Regions from separate parts of the Faecalibacillus sp. TM498 genome, predicted to be linked through region 1. Evidence: a T-box and tRNA genes for the amino acid it is inferred to sense, from the RefSeq annotation. Region 1 holds a T-box; the other holds one or more tRNA genes.
The links. A T-box is a leader RNA that pairs with one kind of tRNA and senses whether it is charged. The one in region 1 lies ahead of trpS (tryptophan--tRNA ligase), so its partner is inferred to be a tRNA-Trp.
Positions count from the first base shown of each region.

Region 2: it has a tRNA-Trp gene. The T-box ahead of trpS (tryptophan--tRNA ligase) is inferred to sense a tRNA for this amino acid. The anticodon was not compared.

Region 1 covers NZ_JAJDKB010000066.1:186-10,155, reverse strand. The annotation lists gene LJD32_RS13535 (RluA family pseudouridine synthase) at 1-72, opposite strand, end outside; gene LJD32_RS13530 (NAD kinase) at 69-848, opposite strand; gene LJD32_RS13525 (CYTH domain-containing protein) at 912-1,481, shown strand; gene LJD32_RS13520 (EAL domain-containing protein) at 1,500-3,149, opposite strand; gene LJD32_RS13515 (hypothetical protein) at 3,170-4,000, opposite strand; gene spx (transcriptional regulator Spx) at 4,025-4,492, opposite strand; T-box leader at 4,591-4,791, shown strand; gene trpS (tryptophan--tRNA ligase) at 4,825-5,820, shown strand; gene LJD32_RS13500 (hypothetical protein) at 5,828-6,412, opposite strand; gene LJD32_RS13495 (undecaprenyl-diphosphate phosphatase) at 6,514-7,356, shown strand; gene LJD32_RS13490 (RidA family protein) at 7,398-7,772, opposite strand; gene LJD32_RS13485 (patatin-like phospholipase family protein) at 7,881-9,137, shown strand; gene LJD32_RS13480 (polysaccharide deacetylase family protein) at 9,198-9,970, shown strand, end outside.
Region 2 covers NZ_JAJDKB010000089.1:451-4,769, forward strand. The annotation lists gene LJD32_RS14495 (HD domain-containing protein) at 25-1,008, shown strand; gene LJD32_RS14500 (manganese catalase family protein) at 1,043-1,663, opposite strand; gene LJD32_RS14505 (spore coat protein CotJB) at 1,621-1,902, opposite strand; gene LJD32_RS14510 (spore coat associated protein CotJA) at 1,895-2,029, opposite strand; tRNA gene LJD32_RS14515 (tRNA-Trp) at 2,137-2,210, shown strand; gene LJD32_RS14520 (LysR family transcriptional regulator) at 2,362-3,240, shown strand; gene LJD32_RS14525 (NAD(P)H-binding protein) at 3,326-4,264, shown strand.

The DNA.
Region 1 (9,970 bases):
CATTGCTTGACTAATTGGTAATTCTTTCAAATAATCTCTTAATAAAATCGTTTGTTCAATTTGATAACTCATGAATTAATAAATGCCCTTCTTACTCTTTTAATAAAAGACATTTCTTTATATTCAATAAAACGAACATACTTACGCCCAATCGTAATCTCAATACTTTCAACATCCTTTAATTCTAAATGAATATGATCGATTCCAATCAAAGAATGATTAAAATGATTTCCAACTAATTTAATTGTTTGACTTTCATCTAAAATCAAACTTGAACCTAAAGAACGATATGCATTATGATGAATTCCTGCAACTTCTGTAAGTTGCATCAAAGGAATACCTGGATAAATGATAGAACCACCTAAAGATTTATTATAAGCAGTCGATCCAGAAGGAGTTGAAACACATAAACCATTCCCTCTAAAAACTTCTAATAAAACATTACCAATATACACATGAATAACCTGTGCTTGTAACCCTTGATCTAATCTTAATTCATTTAAAGCATAATATGTTTGAAAAGAGTCTTTTTTATTAATTTTAATTTCTAACATATATCTTTTCATCGTCTTAAATTGTCTAGAAGTCACATCTTTTATAAATTGATCCACTTCATCAACTTGGTAATCTGTATAAAATCCTAAAGTTCCTGTATGTATACCTACAAAACAACAATCAACATTTAAATATTGATGTACAGCTTCTAAAATAGTTCCATCTCCTCCAATTGAAATAACAAGATCTGGATTTTTTTCATCATAAATAAAAAAGTTTTGTAAACTTTCTTTAATTTTCAAAGCTGTTTTTTTAGAAAGATCATCATTTCTAACCATTAATGCATATTTCATCTTTCTTCCCTCCATATAGATGTATTATAATATATCTAGAGCATTTAAGCAAAGAGGTATCATATGGAACATCTAGAAATTGAATTTAAAATGTTATTAAAAGAAAATATATTTAAAAAAATATTATCTGATTATAAAAATCAAATCAAAGACAGTTATCAACAAACCAATTATTATCTTTTTCATCCTCTATTGGAAAAGAAAAAATATTCACTCAGAATTAGAGAAAAAAAAGGTCATTACGAACTCACATTGAAAAGACCTTCAACTATTGGTCTGAATGAATTAAATATAGATATTAATAAAGAAATTAAAGATGCTATTTTTAATCATCAACATGTCAATAATGAAATCTTTGATATTTTAGAAAAAGAAAATATTTATATCAAAGATTTAACATGTGGATATTATTTAAAAACAACACGTCATGATATTATTTTACCCGATGGTGTTTTATCCTTAGATGAAAATGAATATAACCATCATCATGATTATGAAATAGAATTTGAAGTGGAGGATTATGATCAAGGACTTCAAGCATTCAAAAAAATCATTCAACCTTATCATTTAGAATATAAACAAAACTGTTTAAGTAAAATCAAACGAATGTTAGAAACATTAAAAAACGAATAAGTCACATACTTATTCGTTTTATATTTCATAGCTTTCCATAAACACACTTAAAGAAACCGGCCTACCATAATAGAATCCTTGAATATAATCTGGCTTTAATAACATAATACGTTCAAGTTCTTCCTTTTCTTCTATTCCTTCAATACAAATCTTAACACCTACGCTATGAGCCATATCCACCATATGTTTTAGCAACATATTTTCATACTCATTTGAAAGCGCATTTTTCATCAATGTTCGATCTATTTTTATATAATCTGGTTTTAAATTATAAAGATAGTGGAAATTAGAATATCCTGTTCCAAAATCATCTAAAGCAAGTAAGATATTTTCTTTCTTTAAACCATTACAAAAATCAATAAAGTTTTTATTAGATTCAATAAAACCACTTTCTGTAAGTTCTATAACCAATTGATTATTTTCTATTTTATAATTTTTTATAATATTTAAAATATCATTTAATGCTGGTGTTTTTAACACTTGAACATAAGACATATTAATTTGTACTTTAATATTTGAAAACATACTTACAGCTTTTAATGCTTGATCTAAAACCCATCTACCTACAGGAATAATCAAATCACTTTCCTCTAATAATGGAATAAATTCTAGTGGTGAAATTTTACCAAATTCATCACATTCAAATCTAAGCAATGCTTCCATACTATGAATCTTTTCTGTTTTCATATCAATAATTGGCTGAAAATAAACTTCAAATCCTTTAAATTGTTGGTTAACTGCTTTATGTAATTCTTTTGTTAATTTATTTTTTCTTAAAAATTCTTGATAAGCTTCCTGCTTAAAAATCGTATATGTATTTTTTCCATTTATTTTCGATTGATTTAAAGCAAATTCTGTCCATTGCATAATAGAATTATAACTTTTATTAGGATAATCATGAAAATCTAGAATACCTGCAGAAATCGTTAAATAAATATCATAATTAATAGATTCTACATAACATGTAATACTTCTACGTATTGCATTATAAAGATTTCTTGCATCTTCTTTACTGCCAACAACATCCATCACAATAAATTCATCAGCGACAATCCTATAAAGTTGTTGATTTTTAGTTAATAACTTTTTAATACAATTTCCAACTTGTTTTAAAACAACATCACCATATTTTACACCGAAATTTTCATTAATATTTTTAAAATCATCAATATCAATTCTTAAAATAAAACCCTGTGTAATATCTTCATTAATAGGATAAATAAAATTTTTAAAACTCATTTCTCCTAATAACCCACTATCATTATCAGCAACTTGTCTTTTACCAATTTCATTAATACAGCCAATAATATATTTAACATTCCCATCATGATCCTTAATCGATTTACTTCGACAATTGATCCAAATAGGAATACCGTCTTTTCCAATCCAACGATATTGTAAATTATGAAAATTTTTCTTTCCCGAAACCAACTTATTCATATCTGATAATAACATTTCTAGATCATCTTCATATACAAATTTTTTATGTGCTGGTAAAGAATTACTAAATTCATAGCTTGGAATATTAAATCTTTTCATAGCATGTGGTGAGATAAAATATATGTCTTTATCAAGATCCATTATAAATAAATAATCATCAATACATTGATCTAAAATAAGTATAATTTCTTTATACGTCTTTATAGCCTTTGCATCTAATCTATCCATAAATACCCCTTCTTTTTATACTAGTAATAATAATGATAACGATTTTTCTTTTTTAAAAAAGCATTTACAATTAATAAAATAATACCTACAAAGAAATAACTAGCTCCACATATATACATATATTTAATAGAAGTTAACTGAATTGTCATTGTAGAAGATGCCATTGCTGTTAATCCTAAAATTATCGTAAAAGAAATCAAGAATGTCATAATTCCACAAACCATATAACTTACTGATAAACATTTTGTAATCAATCTCTCTTGAACTGAAACAAAAATAAGATAAGCTGTAGAAATAACTAATAAAATAGCACTCACAATAATATGTGTAGAATTTTTAAAGCTATATACTTTCTTTACAATCTTATATGTTTCTCCAGATTGTTCCATCGTATTTTCTACTCGACTTAATACTTTATCTTGTAAACCTTGTAAATCCATTTGATTGATAGCTTGATCATAAAGTGTTGTAAACGTTTCTTCATTTATTGAAGGATTCAAAATAGAATATACCTCATTTTTTTTATCTTCTAAAACTTGCTTTAATAAAGTTTCATCTAGAGTAGATGATTGATTATTTAAAACAGTATCAATATATTCATTAACAAGTTCTTGCGTTTTTTCATCTTGTTGTAAAGAAGAAACAAGTGCTTGACTTTGGCTTTCGTCCATATTCATCATACTTAAAACATTTTGACAAGTATCTTCTAAAGCATTTGTTACAGCCGTTGATTTAACAACTGTTGGTACCATATCATTAATAATCAAATGATTCATAAATAATGAAATTGCTAGATAAAAACATGAACAAATTAAAACAAGTGTCATTATAACTTTTAATATTTTTTTCATATTGTCTCCTAAAAAAGAATCCATCTATTGACTTGATTCCTGTTCTCTATCCCTTTCATATTCTTTTTTAAAATTCAAACAATCTTTATTGCTGAATTGTGGACAACGATCCATATCATGACATTCAGCTAACTTTCTAAGTTCTTTAGGAATAAAGACTCTTATTTCTTCAGAATTGTAACCAACTTGAAATCTTCTTTCATCAATCATAATTGGTCTTTTTAAAACTGATGGATTTTCCTGTATAAACTTAATTAAATCATTGATTTTCATTGAATCAATATCAATATCATTTTCTTTAATAATTTTGCTTCTTTTGGAAATAATATCATCCGTACCATTTTCACTACGTTCTAATAATTCTCGAAGTTCTGATTCTTTTAATAAAGTAGAAAAAATATTTTTTTCTACATAAGGTATTTGATTTTCATTTAACCAAGATTTTACTTTTCTACAAGAAGCACAACTTGGGGCGGTATATATACGTATCATACAATCACTCCTTTGTAAATAATTATACAACAATTTTAAACTTTGTATATCTTTTTTTAAATATCTTGATTTTTATAGATGAGCTCATTATAATGTCTTTAAAGACTTTGAAGGAACATAAGTAAATTATATTAAATGTTATAGAAAGCTTATGGTTGATGGAAATAAGCCATTGATATAATAGAAATTGGGGTTCTGGAGTTACAAAAGGCACGAGTCTTTTGTCGCTAATCGCGTTAAGATCAAGAGCGTATATTTTATACGAATTAAGGTGGTACCGCGTTTATAACGTCCTTTTTTAAGGACGTTTTTTATTTTAAGGAGGAAAATTTATGAAAAGAATGTTGAGTGGCATCAAGCCAACAGGAAGAGTAACTTTAGGAAATTATATAGGAGCTATTAAACCTTTTGTTTCTTATCAAGATGAATATGAAATGATTGTTTTTGTTGCTAACTTACACAGTATGACAATTTATCAAGAACCAAAGAATTTAAGAAAAAATACAAAAGATTTGATTTCTTTATATTTAGCAGCTGGATTAGATCCTAAAAAAGTCACATTATTTTTACAATCTGATGTTTTAGAACATGCTCAACTTGGTTGGTATTTAGGATGTATGGTGTCAATGGGTGAATTATCACGTATGACTCAATATAAAGATAAAGCAAGTAAACTTAAAAAAGATGAATCTATTGGAGCTGGTATTTTTAATTATCCTTCATTAATGAATGCTGATATTTTACTTTATGATCCAGATTATGTACCAGTTGGTGAAGATCAAAAACAACATTGTGAACTTGCTAGAGATATTGCTGAAAGATTTAATAATCGTTATAGTGAAACTTTCAAATTACCTGAACCACTTGTTCCAAAAGTAGGTGGACGTATTATGGACTTACAAAATCCTACAAAGAAAATGTCTAAATCTGATGAAACAGGTAAAGGATGTATTTATATTTTAGATGATATTAATGTTTCTAAAAAGAAAATCATGTCTGCTGTCACTGATAGTGATAACGCTATTTACTATGATGTTAAAAATAAACCTGGTATTTCAAACTTACTTACTATTTATTCTATTTTAAGTGGTGAATCTATTGATGCACTTGTAGAACGTTATCAAGGTGTTGGTTATGGTCAATTTAAAAAAGATCTAGCTGAAGTTGTAGGTAATGAATTACAAAAAATCCATGATAAATATAATGAAATCAATCAAGGTAACTATATCGATACAATTTTAAATGAAGGTGCTGATAAAGCACGTTATATGGCAAGAAAAAAACTTGCGAAAGTTGAAAGAAAAATAGGAATTACAATTAAGAAATAAGCATTGCTTATTTCTTTTTGTATTCCTTTTTGGTAAATTCATAGAATAGAATTTCATGTATAAATGTATAGCCCTTAGCTATTTTATTTTTTAAATGATTATATTTTTGGATACTTTGTGCATCTTCGATATTTAGCTGTCTACATAACATCAAAAAATCATCATAATTTTCCATATAAAGTTCATCAATTCTTTGTTCAATAAATTGCTTTTTTAACCTTTCTTCTCTTGTTAGACCATATTCTTTCATTTCTCCTTCATCATACATTTGATAATGAATATTAGACAGTTCTAAAGCAGCAATCTTTTTATTCATTTTATCACGATCACAAAAATCAAAAACACTTCGATAACAAAGCTTTCCTTGAGCATCTGTTTCAATCGCTAAAGCATAATGACCATCTCCTATTGCAAATACTTTTTGACACAACTTTTGATCAAAAATGTGTAAACATCCATAAATAAAATCATGGAGTGTTTTTTGATCTACTTTAAAACATGAAAGTGTTGAAATGATTTCGATATCATCACCATTTGACCATTCATATGGCTCTAATAGTTCTTCATCTTCTTTAACCCAATTAACAATCATTTTCTTCCTCCTTTTTCTTTATTATATGTCATCTCCATTAAAAAAATGTTTTTGTATATTTTTATAATATTTTCATATATAATGGGTGACGAGGTGAAATTATGAGTTTAATTAAAGATATTATTGTCTATGCAATCTTAGGTGCTATTCAAGGTTTTAGTGAACCTATTCCTATTTCAAGTAGTGGACATTTAGTTTTATTCCAAAGTATTTTTGAAAAACTTGGTTTAATGGTTCCACAAATGAATGATGTTACTTTTGAAGTTATTGTTAATACTGGTTCACTCATTGCTATCATGTTTTATTATCGCCAAGATATTATTCGTCTAATCAAATCCTTTTTCGGGTATATTGCTAAACCTCAAGAAAGAGATGAACTATTACCTGATTTTAGATTTTGTATGTTATTAATTGTTGCTACAATTCCTGCAGCAATTGGTGGTGTTCTTTTTAATGATTATATTGAACATGCTTTCTCTAATCCTAAATTAGTAGGTTGTTGTTTACTTTTAACTTCTTGTTTTTTAATGCTTATTCACAAATTTGGATATAAAGGAAAAAGAACAACAAAAAGCATGAATTTATGGGATGCATTAAGAATGGGATTTTTCCAATTACTTGCTTTACTTCCTGGGGTTTCTCGTAGTGGATCAACACTTACTGGTGGGATGCTTGGTGGTCTTGATCAAAAAGCAGCAAGAGATTTCTCTTTCTTTATGTTTATGCCTGTCAGCTTTGGAGCAATCATTTTAAAACTTAAACATTTTTTAACAAGTTCAACTGTCGCTGCATTATGGCTTCCTTATTTAATTAGTTTTATTATCAGTGGTGTTGTTACTTATTTAGCACTTAATTTATTGTTTAGTATTTTAAATAAAAGAAAATTGAATTATTTTTCTTACTATTGTTTTATAGTAGGTATTATTGCAATTCTTTTCTTATAATATACAAAAAAGAGATTTCAAAAACGAAATCTCTTTTTTAATTATTTTTTAGCGATAACTTCTACTTCAATTAAAGCTCCTTTAGGAAGTTTAGCAACTTCTACAGCAGATCTTGCTGGATAAGGTTCTACAAAATATTCAGCATAAATACCATTTACTGTTGTAAAATCATCCATGTTATCTAAAAAGACAGTTGTTTTAACAACATTTGAAAATGATAATCCTTGGCTTTCTAATAATCCTTTCACATTTTTTAAAGCTTGATGAGCTTGTGCTTCGATTCCTTCTGGCATTTCACCTGTACTTGGTACTAGAGGAATTTGTCCTGAGAAAAAATACATATCCCCTACTTGTATTCCTTGACTGTATGGACCAATAGCTCCTGGAGCTTGATCTGTTTTCACTACATTTTTCATTTTTTAATCCTCCTTGCCATATAATTATAACAAACTCTTCATATATTAAAATGATAAAGTTGTATTTTTTTTATGAAAAAGTATAATTATTGAAAAGGATGTGTTTTTATGAAATATGGATTAGTTTTATCAGGTGGCGGTTCTAAAGGAGCTTATGAATCAGGATGCATGAAAGCATTACAAGAATTAGGATATCATTTTGATATTGTTACTGGTACGTCTATTGGTGCTTTAAATGGGCTACTTGTAGCTCAAGAAGATTATCAAAAGCTTTATGAATTATGGGATACTTTATCATTAGAAAAGGTTTTAAAGCATCCTATTCAATTTGATTTTTCAATTGAAAATCTAATGAACAATTCTTCTAATATAGGTCCTTTTTTAAAGTCCTATCTTGATAAAAAAGGTGCTGATATTGAACCACTTGTTCAATTAATCAAAGGTCTTTATAATGGCAAAAAAGCGAAAAGTTCACCCATCGAATATGGTTTATGCACTGTTGCTTTTCCTTCTATGAAACCATTAGAAATCACAGTAGATGATATGAGCGAAGATAACATTGTAGAATATGCTATTGCTTCAGCCTCATGTTTCCCTGCATTTCCTATTCATTATATAGATAAGCAAGGATATATTGATGGCGGATATTATGATAATTTACCTATCTCTCTTGCTTTAAAAATGGGAGCACAAAAAATTATTGCAATTGAACTCAATCAAGAAGCGACCCATCCCTATTTATTACATCGTGAAAATATCACTTTTATTAGACCGTCTAAGCATTTAGGTGGCTTTCTTGATTTTAATCGAGAGCTATTGGATCAAAGAATACGCTTAGGTTATCTTGATACTTTAAAAACATTTAAAAAATTAAAAGGGCATCGTTTTGCTTTTTATCCTGAAGAAAATATTCAAGAAATAGCTTTATCTTTTCATAATCAAATTTTAAACTATGAAAATCAATACAATCATCATTTACTTACAATTTCAGATGAAACACCTATTCTTGATTTATTAAAAGAAAATACGTATTTAGATTACTTAAAATTAGAAGATTATTTTATCCTAGGTTTAGAACTTTATATGAGTGAACATGATTACGATGATTTAAAGGTTTATCATTTTAAAGATATTATTCAAGACATCAAAAATCAAATTAAACCTGATTTAAGAGAAATAGAAAGAATTGATTTTAAAAATATCGCCCAATCTTTTAAAGATCTCACAAATCATCAAATTCTTAAAAATTACTTATCTTATTTTATAAATAAAAAAGAAGAACATTTAAATTATGAAAATCTTTTCTTAAAAGAATTTGTCCTAGCGATGTTTATTACTTGTGTCTTAAGCTATGAAGTCTCATAGCTTTTTTTGACATCCGTATTGTTTTTCTATAAACTAGTACTGATAGAAAGTTGGAATATTATGAAAAATATATTAAAAATCATTTTATGTGTTCTTGTTTGTTATATAGCAATCGGACTTGGCTGGATGACAAAAGACATCATTATTCATGAAAACGGTAAAGATGGAATTGCTATCTTAGGATACCATGGTGTCGTAAGTGAACAAGAAAAAAAAGAAAACTATGCATCAAATCCTTATTTTATGTCTATAAGTGAATTTGAAAAACAAATGAAATATTTAGCGGATAATAATTATCAATGTCTATCCATGGAAGATGTTGAAGCCTATTATCACGGAAAAAAAGAAGTATCTAAAAAAGCTGTATGTTTAACTTTTGATGATGGATATAAAAACTTTAACACTATTGTTAAACCTATTATAAAAAAATATAATTTGCAAGCTACAAACTTTGTCATTGGTTATAAAACCAAAACCAATAATCCACTTTACTTACAAACAAATGATTTGAAAAATGATCAATATGTTGAATACTACAGTCATTCTTATGATATGCACCATATTGGTCATTTACCCTATAAAAAGAAAATAGAAACCATGACAACAAATGAAATAAAAAAAGACTTTGAAAAAAACAAAGGCCTTGTTTCAACAGATTACTTTGCCTTTCCATATGGTGTCAGTTGTCAAAATGCACAAGATTATCTCAAATCAAGTTCTGTTAAACTAGCCTTTAGTTACAATCAAAATAGACATATGACATGCAATGATAAACAATACTTGCTTCCACGTTATCTTATGTTTTCTAATATGCCCTTTCCCCTATTTAAATG
Region 2 (4,319 bases), on a different contig from region 1:
AAAATTTTAAGGAGTTGAAAAAAATTGAATAATTTATGGAAAATTTATGAAAAAGAGCATTTAGAATTTATAAATAGTCTTATACATGTTCCATCAATGCAAAGACTTAAAGATATTGGGATGAATTGTGGAGTGGAATATACTGCTTTTGACTTCTTTTCAAACATTGTACCATATTCTCGTTATCAACATAGTATAGGGGTTGCATTAATTGTTTATCATTTTTCACATGATCTTAGACAGACAGTTGCAGGTTTGCTTCATGATATAGCAACTCCTGTCTTTGCACATACGATAGATTTCTATCACCAAGATCATTTAAAACAAGAATCAACAGAATTAGATACGAAAAAGGTAATTGAACAAGATACCTTATTAGTTTCTTTGTTGCATAAGTATCATTTAACGATAGAAGATGTTTGTAACTATCATTTATATCCGCTGGCTGATAATGAATCTCCTAAACTTTCTGCAGATCGTTTGGAATATACATTAGGAAATATGTATAGTTATGGATTTTGTGATTTAGAGATGATACAAATGATTTATAAGGATCTCAAAGTAAATGACAAGAAAGATGAACTTATTTTTAAACATGAAGATAAAGCTGTTCTTTTTACAAAAATGATGTTGAAGTGTTCACATGTTTATATTTGTGATGAAGATCGTTATGCGATGCAATATTTATCTTATGTTATTAAAAAAGCAGTTGATAGAGGTGTAGTTAAAGAAGATGATTTTTATCTTCAAGAAAAGAATTTTATTGATTTATTAATAAAAGATAAAGAAATTAAACAGTTATGGGATGATTTTCGACAATTAAATTGTGTTTATAAAGGAAAAAATAAAGAGTTTTTTTGTAAACAAATACCGGCTAAAAAAAGATATATCGATGTTTATGTAGAAAATAAAGGGAGAATTTCTAAGATAAATAAGGAAATGGCTCAAGAAATACAAATGTTTTTAGCAACAGATTTAAGTGAATATTTGTGGGGAAAGTGTGAATAAGTGCATAAAAGGTGAATAACTTAAGTTATTCACCTTATTCACATGTTTGTTCACGTTTTGATGAAGTAAATGAGGGATTATAAGCGTAGTAGTTCTTCTTATTTAATTGACTCTTGACATATTCAAGTCCTTCAGCAAAACGTTGATAATGCACGATTTCTCTTTCTCTTAAAAAACGAATGACTTTATTGACGTCTTCATTTTTACTTAAAGCAAGAATGTTATCATAAGTGGTTCTAGCTTTTTGTTCAGCAGCCATGTCTTCTGTTAAATCAGAAATAGGATCTCCCACAGATTGGAAAGTATCGGCACTAAAAGGAATACCCGCACTATTTGTTGGATAGACACCTAATGTATGATCAGTAAAATAGGCATCTAATCCACCTTCTTTAATTTCTTGAGGTGTTAGACCATTGGTAAGTTGATAGAAAAGGGTACTAATAATTTCAACATGAGCAAGTTCTTCTGTTCCAATGTCTGTCAATAAGGCTTGAATTCTTGGATAAGGCATCGTATAGCGTTGATTTAGATAACGAAGTGCTGCTCCTAATTCACCATTAGGTCCACCAAGCTGTGAAATAACGATTTTAGCAGTTTTAGCATCAGGTTTTCTTACATTAACGGGATATTGCAAGCGCTTTTCATACAACCACATGTTGATCCTCCTTTCATCCAAGGAAATGGTTCATTAATATAGTTTTCAATATTCTTTCCGTCTCTATTTGTAAGAGCACCGCCATTTTTTAAATAAGTTTCTTTCATCTTTAAAAGATGCTTCATCCCTTCTTTATAATATTTTTTAGCTTCTTGATCATTAGGGTGGGTATCTAAAAACAAAGTAACATCTTGGATACAAAAATCCAATTTACTTATTTGTAATAATGTATCATCCACGTTGCATCACCCATGGTTTATCCAATTGTTTAAAAATAGTTCCTTTATCAAAAGCCACATTCATTTTATAGATATCTTTAAATGTTTGTATTTTGATAGAGGATATAGTTAATTCTAATTCATTCATATTTAACCTCCTCAAAATTATCTTATGAGACATTTTTTTTAATTTATAGGCAATTAACTATTGCTTAATTGTTTTTTATATGATATATTAATTAGGCAAACCCAACTAGGGGTATAGTTCAATGGTAGAATACCGGTCTCCAAAACCGTTGATGTGGGTTCGACTCCTACTACCCCTGCCAGTTTGTGATAAACACATCTTAAATGTGTTTTTTTATTTGTGTATTGTGAATATTGTTGTGAATAAAGTGAATAACTTAAGTTATTCACTTTTTTTGCGCACAATTTGAGCATTAATGTGAATAAAATGATATGATAGATAGGGTGATAAAGATGTTTAAACAAGTAATTTATTATTTTATAGCAGTAGTCGAACAAGGAAGTTTTTCAAAAGCAGCCAAAAAATTTTATCTATCACAATCAGCAATTTCTCAGCAAATCACAAAATTGGAAAATGATTTGGGATTTTCTCTTTTTGATCGTAGGACTTATTATCCAACATTAACAGAAGAAGGAAAAAGGTATTATGATCTTGCAAAGAAATTATTGAGTGATTATAAAAATGAATATAATGATATTAAAGAAAATTTACAAAAAGATGTGTTAACGATTGGGATTACAGGTCCTTTTGAAAGAAAGCATGTACCATTTATTGTTAAACAATTCAAAGAAAACGATACTATTTCAATTGATATCAAAGCTTTTAATTTATTTACCTGTATTGAAAAATTAAACAATCGAGAAATAGATATTGCTTTTGGCTTAAGTAATAACTTTAAAAATTATCCAGATCTTATTTATCGTACAATTTATCATTCACATGTTTGTGTCGTTACTTCTTTAGAACATCCTTTAAGTCATAAAGAATATGTAACAATTAAAGATATCAAAAATGAACCTCTTATTGTTTTATCGAAAAAACAAGGAAAAGAGTACTATCATGATTATATGGAAGCTTTCCGTTTAGATGGAATGATTCCTTATATAAAAAAAGAAGTAGATGATTTAAATGAATATGTGATGGCTATTTCTTTAGGGGAAGGAATAGGACTTTCGGCCACAGAGGTCATTAGTGAAAATGATCAAGTAGCAGTGATTCCTTTAAAAGAAAGTCATCATCATGCTGATTATGCTGTAGGATATCATCAAGATAATGGAAAAAAGGCGATACAACAATTTATGAAATATGTAGAAGATTATTTTAGACTATAAGAAAAACTTATAGTCTTTATTAATTTTTAAGGTCTATTTTATAAAAATATTCATGATATAATTTTCACATGTGGAGGTATGAACGATGAGTAAAATTGTTATTAATGGTGTTGATGGAAATTTTGGTTCATTAGTGGCTAAATATGCTTTAGAATTGATGAACAAAGAAGATTTAGTATTTACAGCACCTAAAGAAGAAAGTTTAAAAGAATATAAGGAACAAGGGATTCAAACAGCTATAGCTAATTTTAATGATCCTGAAGGACTTGTTAAAGTTTTTGAAAATGCGGATAAGGTTTTATTGATTTCAATGCCTTTTGTAGGTGAAAAAAGAAGACAAGCTCATAAAAATGCAGTAGATGCATGTGTGAAAGCAAATGTTAAACAAATTATTTATACATCTGTTTTATCAGCAGCACATCCATTTAACCCAAGCATTGAAAATGTAGATCATTCTTATACAGAAGCAATTATTCAAAATACATCGCTTGATTATATCTTTTTAAGAAATTCTCTTTTTGTTGAAGCATTTACAAGTGACTATTTAAGAGCAGTAGAAGCTAAAGAAACAACAATTTCTAAAAACATGGGTGATGGGCGTGTGTGGTTTATTTCACGTAAGGATTGCGCTTATGCAGCAGCTTGTGCTTTAAATAATCATTTATTACATCGAGCTGTTTTAAATATTAATGGTTTAGAACCACTATCTTATGAAGATTTCTTAGCTATTGGAAACAAAGCAACAGGAAATCATATCACTTATACAAGACTTACAGATGATGAACTTTATGCTTATTTTGATTCAATTGGTGTTCCTAGAAATACGGATGGAGATTTTTCAAAAAGTCCAATTAAAGCAACATCAGAAGGAATGGTTACTTTTGGAACAACTGTCACACAAGGCTATTTAGATGTTCCTGTTAGTGATTTTAGTTCACTTACAGGAAGAAAACCATTATCTATTCAATATATCTTTGAACATGTAGATGATTATTTATTAGGTGATCGTCATCCAACAGAATAAAAAAATGAGGGAGATGAAGTGAACTGAAAAAGTTGGACAACTTAGGAGGTTCACT